Regions from separate parts of the Brevibacillus ginsengisoli genome, predicted to be linked through region 2. Evidence: a T-box and tRNA genes for the amino acid it is inferred to sense, from the RefSeq annotation. Region 2 holds a T-box; the other holds one or more tRNA genes.
The links. The T-box of region 2 lies ahead of serS (serine--tRNA ligase). A T-box ahead of a tRNA ligase gene usually reads a tRNA of that ligase, here a tRNA-Ser.
Positions count from the first base shown of each region.

Region 1: it encodes a tRNA-Ser, which carries the amino acid that the T-box ahead of serS (serine--tRNA ligase) is inferred to sense. The anticodon was not compared.

Region 1 covers NZ_JBNJQR010000008.1:232,343-241,492, forward strand. Annotated here, with positions in the region: gene ACQCN2_RS17420 (ABC transporter permease) at 1-798, opposite strand, end outside; gene ACQCN2_RS17425 (HlyD family secretion protein) at 791-1,984, opposite strand; gene ACQCN2_RS17430 (TetR/AcrR family transcriptional regulator) at 2,007-2,603, opposite strand; gene ACQCN2_RS17435 (AfsR/SARP family transcriptional regulator) at 3,194-6,379, opposite strand; tRNA gene ACQCN2_RS17440 (tRNA-Ser) at 6,626-6,714, opposite strand; gene ACQCN2_RS17445 (hypothetical protein) at 6,809-6,940, opposite strand; tRNA gene ACQCN2_RS17450 (tRNA-Ser) at 7,195-7,283, opposite strand; gene ACQCN2_RS17455 (DegT/DnrJ/EryC1/StrS family aminotransferase) at 7,404-8,507, opposite strand; gene ACQCN2_RS17460 (glycosyltransferase family 2 protein) at 8,553-9,150, opposite strand, start outside.
Region 2 covers NZ_JBNJQR010000012.1:125,396-134,545, forward strand. Annotated here, with positions in the region: gene ACQCN2_RS21710 (sensor histidine kinase) at 1-935, opposite strand, end outside; gene ACQCN2_RS21715 (response regulator transcription factor) at 932-1,612, opposite strand; gene ACQCN2_RS21720 (DUF2231 domain-containing protein) at 1,907-2,383, shown strand; gene serS (serine--tRNA ligase) at 2,440-3,726, opposite strand; T-box leader at 3,780-4,006, opposite strand; gene pdxT (pyridoxal 5'-phosphate synthase glutaminase subunit PdxT) at 4,070-4,669, opposite strand; gene pdxS (pyridoxal 5'-phosphate synthase lyase subunit PdxS) at 4,671-5,555, opposite strand; gene ACQCN2_RS21740 (D-alanyl-D-alanine carboxypeptidase family protein) at 5,691-6,995, opposite strand; gene guaB (IMP dehydrogenase) at 7,276-8,736, opposite strand; gene ACQCN2_RS21750 (YaaC family protein) at 8,915-9,150, shown strand, end outside.

The sequences.
Region 1 (9,150 bases), on a different contig from region 2:
ACCGGAGTAAGGGATGCCAAAGCCCTTCAGTAATACAGTGAAGACCAGTACCAAATTAAACATTCCGATGATGAGGTATGGTGTTACTTTACCAGCCAACAGCTTCCAAAAACCATATTGCCTCATGGTATTCCCCCATGTGCCCATTTCCTTTTCCAGGGAGACAGACAATGCCACTGCTAAAAAGAGACACTGCTGCAACACGGTTCCGGCTAGACCTAGCACCATGAACGTATCATAACTGAAGGTTGGATTATAGAGAACGCGATAGCGATAATCGATCCCTGTAAACAGATTTTTTCCAGAGTCGCCCCACTCCCCTTTGGCTTCCAACTGCTTGAGAGTGATTCCGCCTGAAACGGTTTTGATCACCGAGTTAGCGGCTCGGATAGATGTATTGGAAATCATCATGTTGCTTCCATCAATGACGACCATCACTTCTGATGACTTCCCCTGCTTGATATCCGCGGCAAGGTTGGGAGGAATGATGACGGCGACGTAGGCTTTTTCATGATCCACCCAGTCCATCGCTTCAGACTCGCTTCCAACTACACCCGTTACCGCAAACGTTTGATCACGGTCAAACGCTCGTGTTAATTCTTGGCTGAGTACGGATTGATCCTGGTCAACAATCACTGTAGGCAGTTCTTGCACCTTCTTCTCGCTGTACAAATATCCGAATAAGACACAATAGAGAATGGGAACAATGAAAATGACGAGACGAATGGTTTTATCGTTGACGAGTGTCTGCCATTCCCGCAGGAAGAGCCCGCCAACTGTTGGACGTTGATCATTCACGGACTCCATCTCCTTTTAGGTCCCATTCCACGCTGAGACCCGGACGAATGCCTTCTCCATGAATTTGAACTTTTACCTCAAACGCGCGAATATCACGGTCGTTCAGTTCTTGGGTTGCTTTTTTCACTGCAAAATCCGCAGCTGGCGCAACCGTTACGATTGTCCCTTCAACCTTTTGGTTCAAAGCGGGTACAAAGAAGGTATGCTTTTGACCGACCTGAACTTTACCTAGCTTATCTTCATCGACGTAAAACTTCACGAATTGATCATCTTTCGCTTGAATGGTTACAATGGTAAGTCCTTGAGCGACCAGTTCGCCTTTTTCGACGTTTACGGATTTTACAATACCCGCAACTGGAGAATTCAGTTTGGTATTACGCAAGTAAGCGTCCACCTCATCCAAAGCGCCTTTTGCTTGTTGAACGCCAGCTTCTGCTTGTTTTACGTCCATTTGTTTGATGCCCCCTTGGCCTGTTGCAGCAACTGCTTGCTGATAGGCCGCTTGAGCCTGTTGCCATTGGGCTTTGGACGCTTCGACTTGTTCCTTGCGGGGACCACTTTTCGCCATTTTCAATTGCTGTTGAACGGCAGAGAGTTCAGCGTCGATTTGATTGAATTGAGTGGTTGCCTGCTCCACGTTGACTTTTGGAACGGCTCCTTGGGCATACAGATCATTCATGCGTTGGAGATTGGTTTTGGCGTTATCTCTGGCGATTTGTGCCGCCTGCTCCTTCGCAGTGAGTTGGACAATCTCTTCAGGTCGCGCACCGTTTAGATTGGCATCATACTGCGCTTTGGCTGCATTGACCGCTGCCATTGTCTGTTGTACCTGCGCTTGAGTCGTGTCATCTGTTACGACAACACCACGTTTGGCCTGTTCGAATTTGGCTTGTGCCAGCTTATAGGCCGCTTCCGCCTGCTCTCTCTTGGCATTTAATTCTTCCGTGGTGAGAGTCGCGAGGACCTGATTTGGAGCCACTACGTCCCCTTCCTTGACCATCACCTGATCAACGGCGCCTGCCATTTTGAAGGCCATGTCTACCTCAGTACCTTCAACCACACTGACCAAAGGTTTATCTGCCCCGGCATATCCTTTTCCGCCAGGTACCAACAAATACGCGCCCAGCAAACCTGTAACGGCTACAAATCCGATAATTCCCGCCCATGATTTCGCATTCAGTTTCATGTTTATCTTCCTCCTGTTAATGTTACTGACTCTCGGCTAATGGTCCAGTGAAAAGTGCGCTTCTGAGAAGTGCCAATAAGGTTCGTTTGCATTCTGGTGTATCTACCTGCTCTCCACGATAGAGCTTACGTAACGCTGTAAAGCCAATCATGCCAAACAGTGCGGAGACAAGTGTGTGGACATCCAACTCAACATCGACATATCCTTGATCCTTCAAATCTTGAATGAATTGCTCCATGGTTGAGAAATAATTGGCCAAGAACGACCGAATCAATTCTCCACGGTTCAACTCTCCAATGGCGAAGTTAATCAGTAAAAAAGCGCACTCTTTGTTCTCCACGAAAAATTGAAGATGCTCATCCAATACGCAAATGATGCGTTCTTCTACGCTATTCGCTGTATTCTTCATCGCACGCGTTACGGAATCGATCAGCAGCTCCACGCCTTTCTGATTGACATACAGAAAAAGTTCTTCCTTCGTTTTGAAATGATAGTACAGCGTACCCTTCGCAACCTGTGCCTGATCGGCTATTGACTCCATTGTCGTGTCGTTGTACCCGTACTGGGCAAACGCCTTGAGTGCGCCTTTGGTAATCTGTTCCTTAGTGGAAAGAACCATGACCTTCACTTCCAAATTTTTATTGAACTGACTGGTCAGTACAATTACAGTTTAATTCCATTTTCTTTCTTCGTCAAGAGGATGTGATGAAACTTAAAAATAATAAAAAGCTTCGTGAATGTCAGTCTTCACGAAGCTTTTTATCGATTAGTATAGGGTAGGCGTTGGGGAACATGCAACGGCATCAATAAATCTCGGATCAATCCCATAGAACATCCAGGAGAACCCGTTCCACCTATACCCTGAAACTTCACCATATTCTACTCGTGTAGGATAAAACCAAAAACCCTCCCCACTCTTCAACCATACATACGTGTATTCATACATACAGTCAACGATATAGGAGACCTCGGGTTTCGGTGGAATCCTTCGAGGGGGTGGAGATGTTGGTGCTTGCGAGGGCATATATCCCATATGATTTCACTCCTTCTTGGTGGTTTACCCACAAGATATGTTGGAATGATTTATAGTGATTGGGTCCCCTTGTTTAAGTTATGAATAAAAAAAGCCTGTTTCGATAATTTCTCAGAAACTATCGATACAGACTATACTTGCTGAAAATCATATCTTATCTATTTACTTGAACACTTTTATAACTGATCCATGATGAGCGCATACGTATCTTGGGTCGACGGCAGCGGCTTAACGCCCAGCTGCTCCTGCAATTTGGCCACGCATTTCTCGTACCAGCGGATGGATTGCGCCCGATTATTTTTGCGGTAATAGCAGTACATGAGAAGTCTATACGCCTCTTCCCAGCAGTCATCGGTCCTTAGAATGGTTTCGCACCAACGGATAGCGGTATCATACTCTTTCATGGCCGCATAGCGGTGTGCCAGATTCTCAGCCCCACGCAGATAAAGGACATGCAGCCTTTCCCGTTCTTCCATGCACCAATCCTCGTAACGACAATCCGGCAAGTACTCCCCTTGGTAGTAACTCAGTCCTTTTTCCAACAAGTGAACAGCCTGCTTCTCCTCTCGCTCATTCAGGCCCAGTGTGACAAAGCGCTCAAATTCCTCTACATCGATCTGATAGCCGGATGCGATATTAAAGCCGTAGGATGAACCATGACGCTGAACAAAAAATGCACTGGCCCTCGCTTCCCGATTCGGCTCCAACGCTTTGTTCAGGGCATTCAAGGCAACCTTAAAATCGCGCGAGGCCGCTTCCTCATCGCTTTCTTCCCAAAGATAATCAAAAATCTCTTCTCTGGCCAACAAGTGCTGCCGTTTGGTGAGCAACAACTGAAAGAGCTGCTTGGCTTTCCCGCGCTGCCACGCCTTGTCGCTTAACTCTGCGTCTCCCAGCCAGATTCTGAAGTGCCCCAACGTCTGAATTCTAAGCGTGTAGCCTGGATGGAAAGTGACATTCTGCAAGCCCAGATCGTGCAAAAGCTGTGAGACGTATTCAGGTTGAATCCGCCTTTTTTGAGCTTCAATGAGTAGTGGCATAAAGATTTGCACGTCGCTTGGCGTAAACATGGTAGGACGTTGCAACAAAAAGTTGTATTCCCCTGACTGAATAGCCAGAAGCGCTTCCGAAACGGCGGGAACAAAGCTTTCCCAATCGACCTTCTTAAAAGCTACGTAGCTTAGCCAAAATTGGGAGATAGCCACGATGTAGTTATCCCCACACGCTCTGAACTGCTCGACACACTCATGAAAAATTGGATTCGCCTGCTCAAACTTCCCGCTGTGCGCATAGGCGATCCCCATTCCTAAGCGAATCAAGCCGCCTACCCACTCATCCTTGATCGCTTCCGTTTCCTGCACTCCACGATTGGCGTAGGCGAGCGCCAAATCGAGGGCTTTTTCCCGACCATGCAGAAGCGTCAGCCCAAGAAGCGCTTCCGCTTTCCCTCGTGTCGATTGTAGCTCCTCCATCATTCGCAGTCCCTTGAGATAGAGATGGCGAATCTCTTCGGTTGTGAAGTCAGGGCAGAACATGGTGACATGCGCCTTGCGGATATAGCCACAAGCCTCAACGAACGGAGAGAAAGCCGCTCGACCTAGTTGAATCGCCTTGTCGGCGTAATCAAGCCCTTTTTGCGCTTCTCCGTTCATCCCGTAGACGAAGGCCAGCAAAAGGGAGGTTTCTTTATACGACTTGGTAAGATGCGAGATTTCTTTCCCTTTTTCCTCATTCCATTTCTTTTCCAACAGGTGGATGGCAGACTGTAACCGGCCTGTGCGAAAATAAAGACGGGATTCAATATCGACCTCTGTCTGGGATACCAGCTCCTTGCTGCGAAGATACCACTTCTCCGCTTCAACTGAGTTGCCGCGATTCGTGTAGATTTCGGCCAATAAACGATAGAGACGCGGAGCAAGCTCGGAACAATTCTCATCCAGCAGTTGGATCGCTTCCTTCAACAATTCTTCAGCCTTTATTCCTTGGACACTATCGAGGTGCACACGCGCTTTGCCTTCGAGACCAAGGCATTGCGAGTAGATATCACCGTTCGTTTGCGATAATTGAACGAACTGATCATAAATTTGCAAGGCCTGCGGGTACAAACAACGAAAACGCGCGGCCTCCGCTTGATAGAACCACAGCTTGTAATACTTGTTTTTCACTTCATCTGGAAGCGTTCTCACTTTCTCTACCAACTCTTCCAAATTTTCAGTCTTAATCATTTGTTCCGCATAATGGACTAAGACTTCTCCCATCTGGTCATAATCGTTGATCTGATACAGGATGGCGAGGGCTTGATCGATCTCGCCTATTTTTCGGTAATAGGCCGCTACAGAATGCAGGATAGAATCTTTGATTGACGGATCGGCATCCAGTTTTCTCTGCAAAAACTGACGGAAAAGCCGATGATACCGATACTGATGGCTCTCTAAAGAATAGATAAATAAATTGCGAGAGACGATTGTCTCCAGGATCCCCCCGGCATTGGGGCCTGCGATATGCATGCACAGATCATCCGAAAACCGATCAAGCGCACTGGTGTATTCCAAATAGCGTTGAATATGATACTCCTGTTGTTGATAAACCTCCGCATCCAAATAATGCATCAGTTCCTCTCGGATGGCCCTAGGTTCATCATCTGGCTTCTCTCCGACTAATCGGATGGCAAGCACCCAGCCTTCTGTTTCCGTATGAATTCGCGTGGTCTGTTCGATTGTGAGCGATAATCTGAATTCATCCAGAAGCAGAGCTTCGGTTTCTTCCTCTGAAAAGGTTAAGTCCGCCTGATTAATCTCCCAGTACTCTCCTCGCGTCTTCATCAGCCGTAGCCACGGCCAAAGCGGCATTTGTCTCGAGATCACCACCATCCGAACAAGTGGAGGAAGATTACGAACAACGAGCTGAGTCCATTGATCGACGAAGAACGATTTTTGGACCAAATGATAATCATCGAGCACGATCAATACTTCTTGTTGTAGCGCCATCAGCTCATTGCTGAATTGAAAGACCAGAAGTTCAATCTCATCCGGATTGAGGTATGAATTCAATCCTTCCAAAGTCACCAGCAATTCTTGCCCAAATTCAGGATGCTTCTGGCGAATACTAGCCACGATGTGTGAAATGAAGCGAACCAGATCGCCATCCTTTTGCTCTATGTTGTACCAGCTAGCTTGCACTTTCTCGTCAGCCAGAAATGTGGCAAGCATTGTACTTTTGCCGTATCCCGGTCCTGCATGTATCAAAGAGAATGGGGTCATTAAGATATAACGCATTTTTTTGGCCAAACGGGGGCGGCGAAGAATATTCTGTTTGATACGCGGCGGAGTACATTTGGTTAGCAAAATCCGCGTTCTGTTCATTTTTCTCGTTCATCCCTCTCCACTCATGACCTTGCAAGCAATTCTTCTAAGGTAGCCCTAAAAACGTATGGGTTGATGACTGGTAATATTCTTTGGATTCGTGGAGGATAGGCAAAATCCTGCCAACCTCCTTATCTTTCCTACAAAGCAGTCGAAGTAGTTTATGAAGCAAACAAAACGATCAAGGCATTTTCATAAAAAAACCACCAGCTGACTGAACAGGTGGTGGTTGCATTTCATTATGTATGGCGGAGGGAGAGGGATTCGAACCCCCGTGACGTTGCCGCCTAACGGTTTTCAAGACCGCCCCGTTATGACCACTTCGGTATCCCTCCAAAGCACGCTCGTAATTAGCGAACAAATTTATTCTACAACAAATTTGTGCAAAGTACAAGCCTTTTTATCGATATTCCATTTGAAATCATTACCTTACCGCAAAGTCTTGAGATCCGATTGCACATGAACGGTTATGATGATCGGCTGCACATCGGATTTGCCGCATACTGGGCATTCTTCACTATTTTGGAAAATATTGCAGCAATCTTTGCATGTATACCTCATTCTGATTCCCCTCCAGAAGATCTTCTTGTCTCGTCAGTATACAGGAGTTAGAATGAGGATCTTGTCAGTATTTGAAGGTAAATCTCCCAAGTTTGTTCGTCAAAATACGCAAAGAAGAAAAGACGATGTCTTTTCTTTAGCGGGCTTACGCAAATGGAAGGAATGGTTAATCTCTTTAGAGATAAAGTGATTAACCATTCCAAATACAATAAAAAAGCTGATAGATTTCTCTATCAGCTACAGTTTATGTAGTATGGCGGAGGGAGAGGGATTCGAACCCCCGTGACGTTGCCGCCTAACGGTTTTCAAGACCGCCCCGTTATGACCACTTCGGTATCCCTCCGTGTGTAACAACCAGCTTTTGCTTGGCACATGTATGAATATAGCATACCAGAAATGAAAGTGCAAGACTTTTTAACAAAGATTTTTTACGCACCCAATTTTCAAAAAAAAAGTGATACTGTCATGCACCACCTTCTTGGCGCAAAGCAGCGATCACCTGATCTTGCTCTTCTTTTGAAAGAAAAGGACTCATGGGAATGGCAAAAATCCGTTCTGATACTTGTTCCGCCACCGGGAAGTCTCCCTTTTGATAGCCAAGTGAGTGATATACCTCTTGTAAATGCAGAGGGATGGGATAATAGACTGCTGTTTGGATATCAGCTTGGATGAGCTTATCCATGTAGTTGTCACGCTCGCCGGATTCCAGGCAGAACAGGTGGTAGATGTGGGGAGCATCTGGCGATTCCGCTTGAATTAGTAAGGACGTTTCTTCTGCCAAGAACTCACGATAACGATCGGCCAACTCTCGTCTTTGGTCATTCCATTGATCAACACGCTCCAGCAAGACACCCAAAATGGCGGCGTGAATTTCATCAAGACGGCTGTTATACCCGATCATTTCGTGGTAATACTTCTTGGAGCTGCCATGTTGGCGTAATTTTTTGATCGTTTCGGCAAGTTGGCTGTCATAAGTGGCAATCATCCCCCCATCACCAATCGTCCCCAAATTCTTCGTCGGAAAGAACGAGAAGCAGGATGCGTGCCCAAGACTACCTACCGGCTTTCCCTTATATTTGGCTCCGAACGCTTGGCAGGCGTCTTCAACGACGATCAAATTGTGTTTTTGGGCGATCCCCATGATTTCGTCCATCGCAGCTGGTTGCCCAAAGATGTGTACGGGAATAATCGCCTTCGTTGCGGGAGTGATTTGGGCTTCAATCAGTGTGGGATCTATATTGTATGTGTGTCTGTCTATATCTACAAATACAGGAACAGCCCCAACCAGTGAAACAGCCTCCGCACTTGCAAAAAAGGTAAATGGGGTGGTAATCACTTCATCGCCTTTACCGATTCCATAAGCCTTTAAGGTAAGAACTAACGCATCTGTGCCATTGGCCACTGTGATCACGTGAGGTACTCCCAGATAGCTTGAGAGCTTCTTTTCCAGCTGATCGACTTTCGAACCCATGATATATTGACCGCTTGAGAGAACCGCTTCCACTTCACTCATGATCTCTGCTCGCAATGAGAGAAATTGTCGTTTCAAATCAACTAACGCAATCATACTTTACCTCCTCATCACTTTCGGGTCTTGCACCAAGATGATCCGTTATAACAAATCCAGCCGACGTGTTGCGTCTGTGAAAAATCCTCGGTTTCCAACTGATTGCTGAATGTAATAAAGGGCTTCCACGTGATCTCCGAGAATCATTTGTTCGACATCGGAAGAGTTAGAAGGGATAATCCTGTTTTTTTTTATGACGTTGACCCCAGCTACATGCCCGATCTTCAATCCTCGCAATACCGCAATGGCCATTGCCTTGGGAGGAACGCATAAATTGTCTGCTCCGATTAGATCAACCGCTGATTTCTTCATGGCATGGGGAACCTCTGTTAAAGAAGAATCCTTTAGTTCAGGTATCCGTAAAATCCGGTTTAGAAATGATTTGGCGATGCGCACCGAATCAATGGGAACATACCGCTTCCGATAAGGATTCATATTATTAAGAACAATATCCTTGCTTCCGTAGCATTCCGCAACAAATGGAAGCATTTCTTCCGGACTCAGCAGCATATCCGCATCAATAAAAAGCAAAATACTTCCTGTCGCTTTCAGTGCACCAATTGCTCTTCCCACGTCAGGACCTAACAGATGACCATAAGAGAAGCAGAGCGCTCCATATTTAAGGCATTGAGTCAAGATTGTA
Region 2 (9,150 bases):
GCCATTCGAAGGGCAACTTCTTTTAGGTTAATTAACGGCTTGGAGATCATTTTAGATATGAAAAATGCAATGATCACCATAACAATGAATACGACGATAAATACGTAACCAAAATATACTTTCATGGTATCTACTGCTTCACCAACCGGTTGAAGGGATGTCATGGCAAATGCTAGCTCATCTTTTCCTTTTATATTGGGAACCCGACAAACTTCAATCAAGTTTTTGATACCACTTAGCTGGTCAATCCATTCGAACTGAACATATATATTCCTGTTAAGCTCAACCAAATAATTCTTAGAATTGCTGAACCATTCATGGATCGCGTCATACATCATTCCTTCCTGCATAAACTGAGTTTGCAAATTCCCATTGCCCGGAAATAGAATGTCAGTTACATTCCCGCTTATATGTTCAGTTGCTTCAGGTAAAGCTGATTCCGTTGACTTCCAGATAATCGAATTGTTCCTATGGTTTGTTCTAATCTCCAAAGGTACAAAAATCTTACTTGTTTTATCATAATAATAGCCGTCAATGGTTACTTCCATCCCATAGCTTAGTTTAGATTTGGTTAGTGACTCTAGTTGAGTTAGATCATCAAATGAAACCTTTACAGTTTCCTTATTCGTTGTCTGTAGAAGTATTCCCAGCATATTCAAGTGCATAATAATTGATTTGTCATCTATGATAGCAACTTGAGCATTGGTTTCTGATGAAAACTGTGAAATTTTTTCTGTGATTGTATGCTCATCCCAATTACTCCGTGTATACTCTGAAAGGAATGCCTCAACATTTTGATGAAGCTTTTCTGCCTTTTGTTTCTGGTAGAACTTTTCAAAAAAAAGCATTTGGCCATAAGTCGCAAGAGAATAAGATAAGAGAAAAAAAACAGAAATTAAGAGAAATAATTTATAGACGATACCAAATCTAATCATTTCTCCTCCTCAAATTTATATCCTATTCTCATCACAGTTCGAATATAATGCCCAACTGAGCCAAGTTTTCTGCGAATCTTTTTGATATGTGTATCAACCGTTCGCACATCCCCCAGATAAATATATCCCCACACACGATTCAGGATATTTTCTCGTGATAAGACAATTCCGTGATTCTTCACTAAATAAAGAAGCAGTTCAAATTCTTTAGGAGCTAAATCAACTTCTTTACCATCAACCTCGATTCGATGAGATTTCTCATTTATAGTTAGCTTCCCGTAAGAAAGATTTCTTTCCTCTTTGCCAATCAAACCTTCGGCGCGTTTCATTAGTATTTTCGACCTGGCGACCAATACTTTAGGACTAAACGGCTTCGTAACATAATCATCTGCTCCAAACTCAAATCCCATTAGTTTATCATCGTCATCTGAACGAGCCGTAAGAAAGATAATAGGAACATCTGATTTTTGGCGAATTCGTTTACATACAGTCCATCCATCAATTTTTGGAATCATTATGTCTAAAATGACAAGATCCATTTGATAGGAACTAAATAGATCTAAAGCCTGTCTACCATTATCACATTCATAAATATTCCAATTTTCTTGTTTAAAGTAGTCAGTTACAATTTCTCGCATACGGTTCTCATCTTCAACTAAGAGAATGTTCTTCATAATTCCCCTCTATCCAAATAAGTTCATTAAACAGATCGAATTATTAGACACATAAATCGTTTTAATAAATCCGATATCTTATGTATCAAGAGATTCATGTTACGAAAAAAGGAGTACCTACCCATTGCATCTTTTGGAAGAACATTACTATTTTAGACTATTTATAGTTATTTTCCATAGTTTTCAGATTTTTTCTCATATTCCCTCAAATTTTTCATCCTTTTTTCAGACTATTTTCAGAATGACTTGTTAGAATAATCCCAGAAAATAGCATGATCTGAAAAGGAGCGATTTTTGATGTTTACCGAAATGCCTCTACATCCTGTACTTGTTCATTTCCCTATCGCATTATTGACTGCTGGTGTTCTTGCTCAATTGTTAGCTATTTGGAAGCGGGATCCATTTGACCGAATCGCCACCTATCTGTTCCTTGGCGGTTTCCTTGGAGGTATTGCAGCTTACCTTACAGGTGATGGAGGAGAAGAATTTGTCGGAAAGCATTTTGGCGGTGATCTCGAAAGCTTCGTTTCTCCTCACGAGACATTTGCCCTTTGGACATTGATTGTTTTTGGAATTATTTTAGCGATTAAGATTCTCCCATGGCTTAACAAGTTTTCTCGTACCTTGCTCCCACTCGTTGTTGTTCTTTCTCTGGTAGGTACCGGTTTTCTCGTTCAAACGGGACATCTAGGCGGCAAAATCGTTTACCAAAGCCAATTAGGCAACCCCAATGCGGTTCAAGAGCATGAACAAGGTGCAGAAGACCACGACTAGTAAAATGGCTCCCAAAGTATTTTGGGAGCCATTTTTTGATGAGCTTTTATGCAAGCTTATTTATTTTTACCTGTAATTTTTTCGAGTCCACCCATATATGGTCGAAGGGCTTCAGGAATCACAATCGTACCGTCAGCTTGCTGATAATTCTCGATCAGCGCAGCTACTGTACGTCCAATGGCCAGTCCAGAACCGTTCAATGTATGCACGAATTCCGGCTTGCTCTTCGTGTCGCGACGGAAACGAATGCTGGCACGACGCGCTTGGAAGTCTTCGAAGTTAGAGCAAGAAGAGATTTCACGATACGTGTTGTAGCTTGGAATCCACACTTCAATATCGTATTTTTTCGCTGCAGTGAAGCCTAGATCTCCAGTACACATGCTCATGACACGGTATGGCAAGCCAAGTAATTGAAGAACTTTTTCCGCGTTGCCAACCAGGCTTTCCAGCTCTTGATAAGAGTCTTCCGGTTTCACGAATTTCACCAATTCGACCTTGTTAAATTGGTGCTGACGAATCAGTCCACGAGTATCGCGACCAGCGGAACCCGCCTCAGAGCGGAAGCATGCGCTAAACGCCGCATAGCGAATGGGAAGTGCCTCTCCATCCAGAATCTCATCGCGGTGCATGTTGGTTACTGGTACTTCTGCGGTAGGGATCAAGAAATAATCAGGACCTTCTACTTTGAACGCGTCTTCTTCAAATTTTGGCAACTGACCTGTGCCTGTCATGCTCACACGGTTCACCATGTAAGGAGGAAGAACCTCTTCATAGCCGTGTTGGTCCACATGCAGATCCAGCATGAAGTTGAACAACGCGCGTTCCAGTCTTGCTCCCAGACCCTTATAGAAAACAAAGCGGCTTCCTGTTACCTTCGCTGCTGCCTCAAAATCAAGGATACCTAGATCCTGAGCCAAGTCCCAGTGCGGTTTTGGTTCAAATTCGAAGGTTTTCGGTTCTCCCCAGGTTCTCGCTACTACGTTGTCGTCTTCACTTGTTCCGATTGGTGTCGACTCATGCGGCAAGTTGGGCAGACCCAAGAGAATTTGCTCCAGTTGCTCATCTAGTTGACGAAGCTCTTCATCGAGAACCTTGATTCGATCATTTACGTCTTTCATCTCAGCAATCAGATGATCAGCGTTTTCTTTGTTGCGTTTCAGTACCGCTACTTGTTCAGAAACGGTATTTCGTTTATTTTTGAGCGCTTCACCCTCCTGGATCACTTGGCGGCGCTTTTCATCCACTTCCGCAAATTGATCAAGTGAAGATATATCCTCATTGCGATAAGCAAGTTTTTGGCGTACTCCTTCTAAATCCTGACGCAATACTTTGATGTCTAACATAGCGAACATCCCTCCAATACATATTTAGACAAAAATAAAAACACTCATCCCGTAAAAGGGACGAATGCTTATCATCCGCGTTGCCACCCTCGTTGGCTTCTTGAATCAAATACGATCAAAAAAGCCCGCTCAACTGCACGATAACGGTGTGCGTCCGTATGAGGTTGATTCCCTCACCACTCCGAGATGGATTCTTCTGTCCATTGGTTCGGTTTGCACCATCCACCGACTCTCTTGACCAGCTAGATAACAGAGTACTTGTTCTCGTCAACGTTTTCCTAGATCATACCTTTATTCTTTAAATTTACTACAGATTCTATACACATGTAAAGAAAAAAGCACCTTATACAGGTGCTTTTTGGGATTTATATTCTTTTACCATCGAAACGAAATACTGATGGAATCGATTATCTTCTGTCAGTTCCGGATGAAACGCGCACGCGATGAATTGACCATCTCGCGCCGCAACAATTTTATCCTCGTATTGGGATAAAATTTGCCCATTCAATCCGACTTCCATGATATATGGCGCGCGGATAAACACAGCGGGAAAATCCTCCGCTACCCCAGCTATAGGCAGGGCAACTTCAAAGCTTTCCTTTTGTCGGCCAAACGCATTGCGTTCTACCTTGATATCCATCAATTTGAGGTGACTATCATCTTGTCCATTAATACGGTTTGCGAGTAGGATTGCCCCAGCGCACGTTCCCATGATCGGCTTTCCAACGTGAGCAAATTCACGAATGTCCTCCATGAAACCGTACTTGTTCATCAGCTTGCTGATGGTTGTGCTCTCTCCACCTGGGATCACCAAACCGTCCAAGCCTTCGAGGTCTTCTAGCTTTTTCACGACTCGAACTTCTACTCCGGCAGTTTCCAACATGCGAACATGTTCAGCAACTGCACCTTGCAAGCCGAGCACCCCAATGTTGATTGTACTCATCTTACCAACCACGCTCTTGCATACGATCAGCTTCTTTGATTTTGGAGATCTCGATACCTGTCATGGCAGTTCCAAGACCTTTGGATACACGAGCGATCAATTCGTAATCGGTGTAGTGAGTCGTTGCTTCAACGATCGCGCGAGCAAATTTCTCAGGGTTTTCGGATTTGAAGATACCGGATCCTACGAATACACCGTCAGAACCCAATTGCATCATCAACGCCGCATCAGAAGGAGTCGCTACGCCGCCAGCTGCAAAGTTAACGACTGGCAATTTTCCATTTTTGTGAACATACTCAAGTAAATCGTAAGGAGCACCCAGGTTTTTCGCTTCAGCCATCAATTCATCGTAGGACATGCTTTGTACACGACGGATTTGAGCTTGCACGGTACGCATATGACGAACAGCTTCCACGATGTTGCCTGTTCCTGGTTCACCTTTGGTACGGATCATGGATGCGCCTTCACCGATACGGCGGAGTGCTTCACCAAGATCGCGGGCACCACATACGAATGGAACTGTAAATTCTTTTTTATTGATATGGTACACTTCATCAGCCGGGGTTAAAACTTCACTCTCATCTAGGTAGTCAACACCCATAGATTCAAGTACGCGAGCTTCTACGAAGTGACCAATACGAGCTTTGGCCATGACTGGAATGGAAACGGCATTCAATACTTCTTCGACAATACTAAGGTCTGCCATACGAGCTACGCCACCGGCAGCACGAATATCAGACGGTACTCGCTCAAGTGCCATTACGGCTACAGCACCTGCTGCTTCTGCGATCTTTGCCTGTTCTGCATTGACAACGTCCATGATGACGCCGCCTTTTTGCATTTCTGCCATTCCTCGTTTTACGCGAGATGTTCCAATTTCAACCATTGATCATAGCCCCCTACGTATGTTCACTTTATTTTCACTGTGAAAAAGCTATTAAACACCTCTATATTAAACCATGGAATAGATGAATGACAACCAAATTACTAGGTTTTGGAAGCCCCGAGCAACCATTAAAATTTATCCAACAACACCTTTAAAAATATTGCTGAAAAATTGAATGATGCTTCTAAAGAACAAGCGAATCCAGCTTCCTTCTTCTACATCTTGGGAAGCAACCAAGTCAATGCCGCCTTTTTGGAGGTCATCTGGTTGAAGATAATCATTTTCTGTTGCCCCATCCGCTTTATAAATCAACTTTCCGACAACTTGTCCTTTTTTGATAGGAGCTGTCAAATCGTTCAGTACAACTGTTGGTTTTAATTTGTTCTCTTCACCCACTTTGGAAAGCAACATAGCGTCACTGCCCAATTCAACTGGAACCGTTAATTCTACACCTTTTTTCACTGGGGCAGTTTCATAGCCCTTGACCGGAGAACCTTGGGGGGCTTTTTTGGTTAGCTTGTAGGTGCTGAAACCATAGTCAAACAGTTTTTTCGTTTCTCCAAATCGCTTAGTTTCACTGTCAGAACCCATCACGACGCTAATGAGTCGCATTCCATCACGCATAGCGGTTCCTGTAAAACAATATCCCGCTTGATCTGTATGCCCAGTTTTCAATCCATCTACGCCAGGATACTCATTATTCAAACCTGGAAGCATCCAGTTATAGTTTGCCTTTTTCTGTTCCCCTGGTTGTCCTTGACGGAATACAAAACGTGGAATCTTAGAATATTCAAGAGCTTCCGGGAAATCACGAATCAACGAACGTGCGAGAATAGCCGAATCACGCGCAGTCATAAGGTTGTCTTTATTCTCTGTTTGAGGTGAGTATGGACCTAATTCATTTGCCGGTAAACCTGTGCACGTTACGAAGTAAGAATTCTTCATTCCTAATTGCTTCGCCTTGTCGTTCATCATTTGAACAAAGTTGGCTTCACTTCCGCCAACCTTTTCCGCTAACAAAGCGGTCGCATCATTCGCAGATGCAATGGCCATTGCTTTATATAATTCTTGAACACTAAACGATTCTCCCTTATTCAAATAAACGCCAGAAGAATCCCCCATTTTGGCGATGAAGAAAGCATAATCACTTACCGGAACCTTCTCGTCCCACTTAATTTTGCCTTGCTTAATCGCTTCAAGTACTAAATACTCTGTCATCATTTTCGTCATACTTGCTGGTGGTAGAGGTAAGTCAGGGTTACTGGAATAAAGGATCTTCCCAGTAGATGCTTCAATCAGAATCGCTGATTTGACCGCTAAACCAAGATTAGCTTGTACCTCTGCTGCTTGTACTTGAACAGACGCCCCTAGCAAGGATGAACCAAAAATGGCGACAACAAATAACAAGATGGTGAGCCGCTTTGTCCATCTTTGCATCATTGTGTATCACTCTCCCATAAATTTTTTCATAGGTTTTTATGAAAAACGTCCCCCACGTTTTTCATGATGTGACCGCGAGCGATCGTTAGACGGTTGTAACCGTTTTTGTGCATACACACAAACACTAGTGTACCATAAACAATAGGGATTTTCGCAGGTAATAGGAGGGCTTCCACTAGTAAAAAAGCCCCTTTTTTCATAGATTGTTCTTCATTTAATTAGAAAAACTGGCACCCGTTGCAGGTACCAGTTTGTGCATAAGATCGAGGCCTCCAACTTTTTAGGAGATGGAGTAGTTTGGAGATTCCTTGGTAATCTGAACATCATGCGGATGGCTCTCACGCAATCCCGCACCCGTAATACGAATGAAGGAGGAGTTGTCTTGAAGTTCCTTAATGTTCTTCGTTCCGCAGTATCCCATACCAGCACGCAAACCGCCAATTAATTGATAAACCACATCAGCCAGAGGTCCTTTATAAGGAACTCGTCCTTCAATACCTTCTGGGACAAGCTTCTGTTCGTTTTCTTGGAAATAACGGTCTTTACTTCCCGCTTTCATAGCTCCGATGGAACCCATCCCTCGGTACACTTTGAATCGTCGTCCTTGGAAAATCTCGAATTCGCCAGGGCTTTCTTCTGTACCAGCGAAAAGACTTCCGATCATAATTGCCGAAGCACCAGCTCCAACGGCTTTTGGCAAATCACCGGAATATTTGATACCACCATCCGCAATAATCGGGATGTTGTATTCTCTTGCTACAGAGGCACAATCGTAAATGGCGGTAATTTGTGGAACACCAATGCCCGCAACGACACGGGTTGTACAAATTGAACCCGGCCCAATACCAACTTTGATCACGGAAGCACCAGCTTCAATCAGGTCACGTGTCGCTTCGCCAGTTGCTACGTTTCCTGCGATAATGGTGAGGTCTGGATACTCTTTGCGAAGTTTACGAACCGCTTCCAGTACGCCACGGGAATGACCATGGGCTGTATCGACAGTAAGAACATCTACCCCTGCTTTTACCAATGCAGCTGCGCGTTCATCTAAATCAGCGGATACACCTACTGCAGCTCCACACAAGAGTCTTCCTTGTACATCTTTGGCAGCGTTTGGATACTGGATGGCTTTCTCAATATCCTTAATGGTAATTAAACCTTTGAGAACGTTATGATCATCCACTAATGGGAGCTTCTCAATTTTATGTTTCTGCAGAATCTCTTCCGCTTGTTGTAATGTAGTGCCAACTGGGGCAGTAACCAGATTTTCTCTGGTCATCACGTCAGCAATTGGAGTGGAGAAATCGTGAACAAAACGAAGGTCGCGGTTTGTAAGGATACCAATGAGATGGTTCTTCTCATCAACGATCGGCACCCCAGAGATACGATATTTACCCATCAATTCATCCGCGTCAGCTACACGATGACTTTTTGTAAGGGAGAACGGATTAGTGATTACGCCACTTTCCGACCGTTTAACACGATCCACCTCACCAGCTTGTTGTTCAATGGTCATGTTTTTATGGATAATACCAATACCACCCTGGCGAGCCATCGCAATAGCCAACCCAGATTCGGTTACGGTGTCCATCCCAGCACTAATCAGTGGAATATTTAATTTCACAGATTTGCTTAATTGAGTGGAAACCTCTACATCCCTTGGGAGAATCTCTGACTTAGCCGGAACTAACAGAACATCGTCAAAAGTTAGTCCTTCCTTCACAAACTTATTTTGCCACACTACGGTTATCCCCTTTCGCCCCGAAAATGTTTTATCCAGTTTAGCAAACCACTTAATTTAATGTCAAGAAATGCTTATAACGTTCGTAATATCAGGAAAAAATAGGGTTTAGATGGACCGAAATTAGATGGCATCGCATTATTTTGCGAATATTCTGTTCTTGAGGTGAACTTATTGAATGCTTACAAGCTGGAAGGATTATCGTTATTTGGAAACAGAACCAACCGCCCGTAAATTTCTTTGCCACCAATATCAGCTTCAACAGATCGCCCATCCTGATCGCCATGCTTTTCATCAAAGTAATCGTTTTTTATACACAATCAAACAGGCTCGCGCTTATTATCAGGCGGCACAAGGTGCTGATTTATTAATAAAACCGCTGTTGCTATTCTACGGATGTATTAATTTGCTCAA